Regions from separate parts of the Streptomyces sp. NPDC045701 genome, predicted to be linked through region 1. Evidence: riboswitches for the same ligand, from Rfam matches in the RefSeq annotation. Region 1 holds a riboswitch; the other holds the start of a gene.
The links. A riboswitch is a leader RNA that binds a small molecule or an ion and turns the genes downstream of it on or off. The one in region 1 is predicted to bind cyclic di-AMP.
Positions count from the first base shown of each region.

Region 2: it holds a riboswitch for cyclic di-AMP, as region 1 does, so the genes downstream of both, AC07DW_RS28020 (M23 family metallopeptidase) here and AC07DW_RS30675 (M23 family metallopeptidase) in region 1, are expected to answer to the same signal.

Region 1 is NZ_JBWKJV010000066.1:3,517-7,396, forward strand. Features, by position in the region: gene AC07DW_RS30660 (XRE family transcriptional regulator) at 1-570, shown strand, start outside; gene AC07DW_RS30665 (DUF6126 family protein) at 590-706, shown strand; gene AC07DW_RS30670 (tyrosine-protein phosphatase) at 754-1,566, opposite strand; cyclic di-AMP (ydaO/yuaA leader) riboswitch at 2,286-2,446, shown strand; gene AC07DW_RS30675 (M23 family metallopeptidase) at 2,449-3,345, shown strand; gene AC07DW_RS30680 (SGNH/GDSL hydrolase family protein) at 3,505-3,880, shown strand, end outside.
Region 2 is NZ_JBWKJV010000040.1:17,873-21,752, forward strand. Features, by position in the region: tRNA gene AC07DW_RS28010 (tRNA-Met) at 119-192, shown strand; gene AC07DW_RS28015 (PP2C family protein-serine/threonine phosphatase) at 362-1,531, shown strand; cyclic di-AMP (ydaO/yuaA leader) riboswitch at 1,758-1,892, shown strand; gene AC07DW_RS28020 (M23 family metallopeptidase) at 1,904-3,046, shown strand; gene AC07DW_RS28025 (PrsW family intramembrane metalloprotease) at 3,176-3,880, opposite strand, start outside.

The DNA.
Region 1 (3,880 bases):
GACGTCGCGCCGCGGCTGCGCGCGCTGCGGCGGCGCCGCGGACTCACTCTGGAGGCCGCCGCACAGCGCGCCGGGCTCTCCCCGGCCCACCTGTCGCGGCTGGAGACCGGTCGCCGCCAGCCCTCGCTGCCCATGCTGCTCGGTCTGGCCCGCATCTACGGTACGACCGTCTCCGAGCTGCTGGGCGAGGCGCCCCAGGAGCGCGACCCCGTCGTGCGCGGTGGCCTGGCCGAGCCCGCCGAGGCGGACGGCTGGGTCTACCGCCAGGCCGGCGGCCCCGGGCGGGCGATGCAGGCGCTGCGCGTCCAGGTGCCGTACGCCACGCGGAGCGACCTGGTGCGCGTCCACCCGGGCGAGGAGTGGCTGTACGTCCTCGACGGGCGGGTGCGCCTGGCCCTCGGGGAGGCCGTCCACGTCCTCGACCCCGGGGACAGCGCGCACTTCGACTCGCTGACCCCGCACCGTATCGCCGCGGCCACCCGCGGCGGGGCGGAGCTGCTGTTCGTCCACACCCTCATGCAGAGCGCCACGGCCGACCTGTGCCTCGGCGCGGGCGCCCACCGCCGCTGACCCGGATCGGAGAGATCGCATGTCCCATGAAGGGAAGTTCCCCCGGGGACTCGTCGTCCGGCTGTTCGCCTACCTGGTCGCGGGCCACCTCTTCGCGGCCTTCCTCTACCTGCTGTTCGCGCTCGGGGCCGAGTAGGGACGGGGGCGGGCCGGTTCCGAAGCCGGTCCGCGTCGAGCCGGGGCTCAGCTCTGGTCGAGCAGGCGCTCGCGCAGCCGCTCGCGCGTCTCGGGGCTGAGCCCCAGCCCCTCGGTCAGGTAGCGCTCGGTCGAGCCCCAGGTCTCCTCGATCGTCGAGAACGCCGCCGACAGGTACTCGACGCGCGCCTCGAAGAGCGGGTTGAGCAGCTCCATGACCTCGGGTGACATACCGGCGGGGGAGCTGTCGCTGCGGCGCACCTTGTAGCGGCGGCGCGGATCGTTGGACTTGAGGTAGTCCTCCTCGATCGCCTCCCGTTCGACGCCGACCGCCAGCAGGGACACCGCTATGGACAGGCCCGCCCGGTCCTTGCCGGCCGCGCAGTGCATCAGCGCGGGGACGCTGTCCTCCGCCAGGGCGTGCAGCACCCGGCTGTGCTCGGCTGTGCGCTCCTTGATGATCATGCGGTACGAGGCCGTCATCCGGGCCGCCGCCTTGCCGTCGTCGAGGATCGCCCGCAGCTGGTCGAGATCGCCGTCGCGGACCATGGTCCAGAACTCCGCGCCGTCGGCCGGGTCGGAGAGCGGGATGTTCACGTTCCGCACACCGGGCAGCTCGACGTCCGGGCCCTCGAGCTTCTGGTCGGCGGCGTTGCGGAAGTCGAAGATCGTGTGCAGGCCGAGGCCGGCGAGGAAGGCGGCGTCCTCGCCCGTCGCGTGCGCGAGGTGACCGCTCCGGTACAGCCTGCCGTGGCGCACCCGCCGGCCGTCCACGGTCGGAAGCCCACCCACGTCACGGAAGTTGCGCACTCCGGTCAGCTCGGGCTCGATCGACGGGACCTGCGGCAGCTGCTGCGTCACGGGGGCTCCTCCGTGTCTGCGGTCGGCGTCGGCCGCCGACGATGTCGCGGTCCGACGATACGACATCGGTTCCTCGGGCAATCAATCTCCGTGCGCCTCGCACATACATTGTCCTTCCCCTGGTCGGGCCCGTTCGGAGGCCGTCGATGCGCGCGGGCCGTGCCCGCGATCCGCACGGCGTGGGGGAGGGGTGGACGAGACGGCCGGGCCGCTGTGTGACCGGGCCTCGCCGGTGAGACGTACAGCCCGTTCATGACGAGTTCGTCCCTAGTGAGGCGCAGGCCGTCGAGGGCTGGGCAGGAATGGCATTTATAGCTTCCGTCCCGTTTTGCCGCCCTCTGCTCGGCGACGCGCCGGGGTCGTGGTGGGTGGGCTTCCGGTGGTGAGAGGGGGAGGGATTGGGGTCGATCGTAGTGTCTCGTCAAGGATTGACGGATCTGTCCGTATTGGTGGTTTAGGGATAACTTGCCCCCGGGGTGCGGGAGGTGGCATGGGGTCACGTGAGCAGCGTCATAACCGTGACCGTCCGTGGCGGGACGCGCGTCGTGAATTCCGCGCCCGGAACGGGAATTCATGATCCCTAATCCACGGAGGGTGACCGGAATTCGGCTGTCGTCACGCCACCGGGAATGGTGAGGGGAAAGCGGCGGCTTGTTCACCCCGACCCGGCTCGCTTACGGTCACGGCAATCCGACCGGACCGCCGAATCCTGCCGCCGGTCGGAATTCGCACCCACCCACGTGTGGCAGGAGCGGGGGACCCAGGTAAGTCGCCGTCCCGGAATTCCGGGACGGCTCGGGGTGAAGTCGCGCCAGGGCGCGGCCGGGCAACTCCAGTCCGAACCCGACAGCTCACCTCGCAGGCGCCGGAGAGGAATTCATCATGCCCGCGAAGGGTAAGCACCGCCGTCCCAAGTCCCACGCCCTCACCCGTGGTCTCGTCGCCGCCGGAACGGGTGGCGCCGCCATCGCCCTCCCGCTGCTCGGTGCCACCGGCGCGCACGCCGCCGCCCCGGCCGCCGCTCCGCAGCAGGCCGTCACCGCCGCGCACACCGCCGCCGAGGCCGCCCCGAAGAAGGCCGCCCCGCGCACGTACACGGTCGTCGCGGGTGACTACCTCTCCAAGATCGCCAAGAACAAGAACGTCAAGGGCGGCTGGCAGAAGCTCTACAAGGACAACCGCCAGGTCATCGGCGAGGACCCCTCGCTGATCCTCCCGGGCATGAAGCTCACCCTCGGCGCCAAGTCCACGGCCGCCCCGAAGAAGGCCGCCCCGGCCGCTCCGAAGGCCGACGACACCCGCGAGGAGAGCCGCGCCACCCGCTCCGCCGCGAAGACCGAGGCCCCGGCCCAGGCCGCCCCGCGGACCAGCGGCTCGGGCTTCACCGCCCCGGTCGACGCCGGCGTCACCACCCCGTACCGGGCCTCCGGCTCCAGCTGGTCCTCCGGCTACCACACGGGCGTCGACTTCTCCGCCTCCTCCGGCACCACCGTCAAGGCCGTCGGACCGGGCACCGTCGTGTCGGCCGGCTGGAGCGGCGCGTACGGCAACGAGGTCGTCATCCAGCACGCCGACGGCAACTACTCGCAGTACGCCCACCTCTCCTCGCTGTCCGTCTCCTCCGGCCAGACCGTGAGCGGTGGTCAGCAGATCGGCCTGTCCGGCTCCACCGGCAACTCCACCGGTCCGCACCTGCACTTCGAGATCCGCACGAGCCCCAGCTACGGCTCGGTCATCGACCCGCTGGCCTACCTCCGTCAGCACGGCGTCTCCATCTGACGCCCCACGCGCGTGAGCGTTCCCGCCCGGCACCGTGCCCCGGTGCCGGGCGGAGGCGTATTCCGGCTTGGCGGAAACTTGACCGGTGGTAAAGATCACCCCCCGTCAACTCCTCTTACGGTCGCGTAGGTCACATCCCCGGGTGAAGGATGTGCTTCCGTGGCAGACGATTCGACATTCAGAGACAGTGACGTATTCGGGTCGTACGCGGCGATCGGTGACAGTTTCACCGAGGGCGTCGGAGACCCGGGCCCCGACGGAAGATTCGTCGGCTGGGCGGACCGCCTCGCGGTGCTGCTCGCCGACCGGCTTCCGGACCCCGAGCAGTTCCGGTACGCCAACCTCGCCGTACGCGGGCGCCTCCTCGACCAGATCGTGGAGGAGCAGGTTCCGCGGGCCATGGAACTCGCCCCCGACCTGGTGACCTTCTGCGCGGGCGGCAACGACATCATCCGGCCGGGCAGCGACCCGGACGACGTGGCCGAGCGCTTCGAGCGCGCCGTGGCCGACCTGACGTCCGTCGTCGGCACGGTCC
Region 2 (3,880 bases), on a different contig from region 1:
GGAGCGGCGGGCGTCGCCCCGGTGGGGGCGCCGGCGGGACGTTTTGTCCCCTCGGGGCGGCTACCAGGGATATTGGTTAGGGATAGTGCGCCGGATGGCGTAAGGTGGTGTTCACCGACGCGGGGTGGAGCAGCTCGGTAGCTCGCTGGGCTCATAACCCAGAGGTCGCAGGTTCAAATCCTGTCCCCGCTACTGAAGACGAAGGCCCGGTGCATTGCGCACCGGGCCTTCGTCGTGCCCGGGCCGGGGTGGTGTGTCACCCGGTCGGCGGACGAAGGACCACCGCCCGGCGCGGCTCCGGGCGGCCGGGGTGGGGCGCGGTACCGTCCGCAGCCGTGGGTGGACCGGCAGGAGGCCAGCGGTGGGGCGACGAACACGGGACGGCGACGGCGAGCGTGAGGGAGCCCCGCGGGCCCGGGGGTTCGTCCGGTCGCTGCCCTGGCTGCTGATCGCGGGGGGTGTGGCGTACGACCTGCTGACTCCTCCGCGCTTCACCGCCGTGCCGCTGTTCGCCGCCGCCCCGCTCGTCGCGGCGCCGCTGTTCGCCGCCCGCACGACGCTGCTGTCCGGTCTCGTCGCGGTGCTGGCGATGCTGGCCCTGCACTGGGGCAACGGCACCCTGGACGAGACGCAGTCCGTCACGGAGATCCTCACCGTGGGGGTGGTCGCGGGCCTGGCGCTGCTGATCAACCGGGTGGTGCGGCGCAGCGGTGAGCGGCTCGCGTCGGCCCGGGTGATCGCCGAGACCGCGCAACGGGCGGTGCTGCCGACGCCCGCCGAGCGGATCGGGGGCCTACAGGTGGCGGCCCGCTACGAGGCCGCGCAGGCGGACGCGTTCATCGGGGGCGACCTCTTCGCGGTGCAGGACACCCCGTACGGCGTGCGGCTGGTGGTCGGGGACGTACGCGGGAAGGGGATGGGCGCGGTCGCGACGGTGGCGGTGGTCATCGGGGCGTTCCGGGAGGCGGCCGAGCAGGAGAGCTCGCTGGAGGGCGTGGCGCAGCGGCTGGAGCGGGCGCTGGCCCGGGAGGGGACGCGGCGGGACGGGCTGGACGCCTTCGAGGGGTTCACCACGGCGGTGCTGGCGGAGGTCCCGCGCGGGGAGGCGGTGGTGCGGGTGGTGGACCGGGGGCATCCGGAGCCGCTGATGCTGTACGGGGACGGGCGCGTCGAGCTGCTGGAACAGCCGGAGCCCGCGCTGCCGTTGGGCATGGCCGAGCTGGGGGCGTGGCCGGACCGGGCGTACGAGGTGCCGTATCCGGCGGGTGCGACGCTGCTCCTCTACACGGACGGGCTGTCGGAGGCGCGGGGCGCGGAGGGGGTCTTCTACGATCCGGTCGCGCGGCTGGCGGGGCGGCTGTTCCCCGGCCCAGAAGCGGTGCTGGACGCCCTGGTGAGCGATGTACGGCGGCACACGGGGGGCGGAGCGACCGACGACCTGGCGCTGCTGGCGGTGAGCCGGCCGGCGGAGGGGCAGCCGGAGCGGCGGCGGACGATTCCGGTCGTACCCCGGGACGAACACGGTGTGTGAGCGGTGGATGCCGCTGTGCATAACTTTTGACACACCGTCAGGACTGTCGAGGTCGGTGGATGTTTCTGATGATTCATCAACTAGTCCGGGTACGTCCAGGTGTGGACTGGTTGATCCATGGCCCGTCCGGTTAATGATCAGTAGGAACGGCTTGGAATCCGGAGCCCGCGTCTATTAACGTTCGATAACGCAGCGCGGTCGTCCCAGCCGTCGTCGGAGACGGCACCGCGCGCGTGCGCCGAATTCCGCGAGGGAACCGGGGAACCACCACCTTGGGGTGAATCGGGCCGAAGTGGGCCCGTAGGAGACCTTCCTGCTCCGAACCCGTCAGCTAACCCGGTAGGCGAGAAGGAAGGAAAGGAGTGCGCCTCCGTGGCGTCCAACAGGCCTGCCCCCGAAGCTCCGTACGGCTCCATCGGTTCGTTCGACTCTTCGGGTATCCCGGACGCCGGGGAGGTAAACGGGCAGTGGGAGGAATGGAACCCCACAGAGGAGACCGTCCGACCCGTCCGGGGCCGCCACCGCGTGGCCAAGCAGCGCGGCGGACTCGCCCGTAGCTCCACGGTCCTCGGCGTCGGCGTCATCGCCGCGGTCGGCGCGGGCGGCATGGCCACCGCGCAGGACAAGCCGGCGGTCTCCATCTCCCTGCCCGACGCCCTCACGGACAACCTCCCGGACGTCGCGTCCCTGCCCGGCATCGGCTCCCTGATATCCGGCGACTCCGACGCGGACCCCACGGACTCCCCGGACTCCGGCGAGGCGGACAGCGGCCCGGTCACCGCCGCGTCCCTCACCGGCACCCCCGCCGCCGAGACCACCGGGCAGCAGACCAGTGGCGCCGACGCGGGCGAGGCCCTGCGCGCCCGCATCCTCCAGCAGGCCGAGCAGCAGCAGGCGTCGGCCGACGCCGAGGCGAAGGCGGCCGCGGAGGCCGCGGCGGCCGAGCAGGCCGCAGCCGAGGCGAAGGCCCAGCAGACCGCCGCCGAGAAGCAGGCCGCCGAGAAGCAGGCCGCGGCCGAGGCGAAGGCCGCCGCGAAGGCGGAAGCCGAGGCGAAGGCGGCGGCCGAGGCCGAGGCGAAGGCCGCGGAGGAGAAGCGGCCGGCCGAACTGGCCGGGAGCTGGTCCCTGCCGACCTCCTCGTACACCATCACCTCCACCTTCGGCCAGGCCGGCAACATGTGGTCCTCCGGCTACCACACGGGCCTCGACCTGGCCGCGCCCACGGGCACGCCCGCCAAGGCCGTCCACGGCGGCACCGTCAAGTCGGCCGGGTGGTCCGGCTCGTACGGCTACCGCATCGTCCTGGAGCTCCAGGACGGTACGGAGGTCTGGTACTGCCACCTGTCGTCGATGACCGTCGGCGCCGGCCAGCAGGTCGCCACCGGCGAGACCATCGGCCGGGTCGGCGCCACCGGCAACGTCACCGGGCCGCACCTGCACCTGGAGGTGCACACCCCGGGCGGCGAGGGCATCGACCCGCTGGCCTGGCTGCGCGGCAAGGGCCTCACCGTCTGAGAGACGCTCCCGGCGACCGAGCCCGGCCCCTTGAGGGCCCTGCCCCCTGAAGACCCGGGCCCGGACCCCGGCGGCCCCGGCGACACCCCCCGACGCCAGGGCTGCTGGTCTCGTGGCGGCACGCGGATCTCAGTACCGGTACGGGTTGTAGCCGCCGTAGTCGAGGTGCGGGGGTGGCGTCCACACCCGGCCGGTGACCCGCGCGGCGTACGTCAGCGCCGGCCCGGCCACCGCCTTGCGCTGCCACAGGTGGTGCAGCAACTCCTGCTCGCGCGCCACGAAGTCGGGGCCCACCGCGCCCCGCCGGGCCCGGTGGCGCAGGAACGCCAGCGAGGTCGCGAACGTCTCGTACTCGCCGACCGTGCGGGCCGCCGCCGGGCCGAAGCAGCGCGCCGCGTACCCGCGGGCCAGACCGCGCGCCCGCATCGAGGAGAGGGCGAGTGGCTCCGCGGGCGTGAGCCAGCCGGCCGCGGCGTACGCGGGCAGCTCGCCGGATATCGTGCGCAGCTCCCGCTGCCGCGACCAGATCGCCAGCCAGGTCAGCAGTGCGAACGCCGGCACCATGAACGCCCCGTACACGGCGTAGAACCCCCACGGCCCGTACGCCGCCGAGCCGTTCCACAGCGCGTGCGTGCCCATCGCCAGGGCCAGCCCCAGTGCCGGCAGCGCGATCCGGCGGATCCTCCTGCGGCGCGCGGTCATCGCGGCGAGGCCGAAGCCGACGCCGGTGAGCACGGTGAACAGCGGGTGCGCGAACGGCGACATCACGATCCGCACGAAGAAGGTCGCCGCGGTCACCGACGCGAAACCCGAGGTGCCGAACTGCTGGTCCTC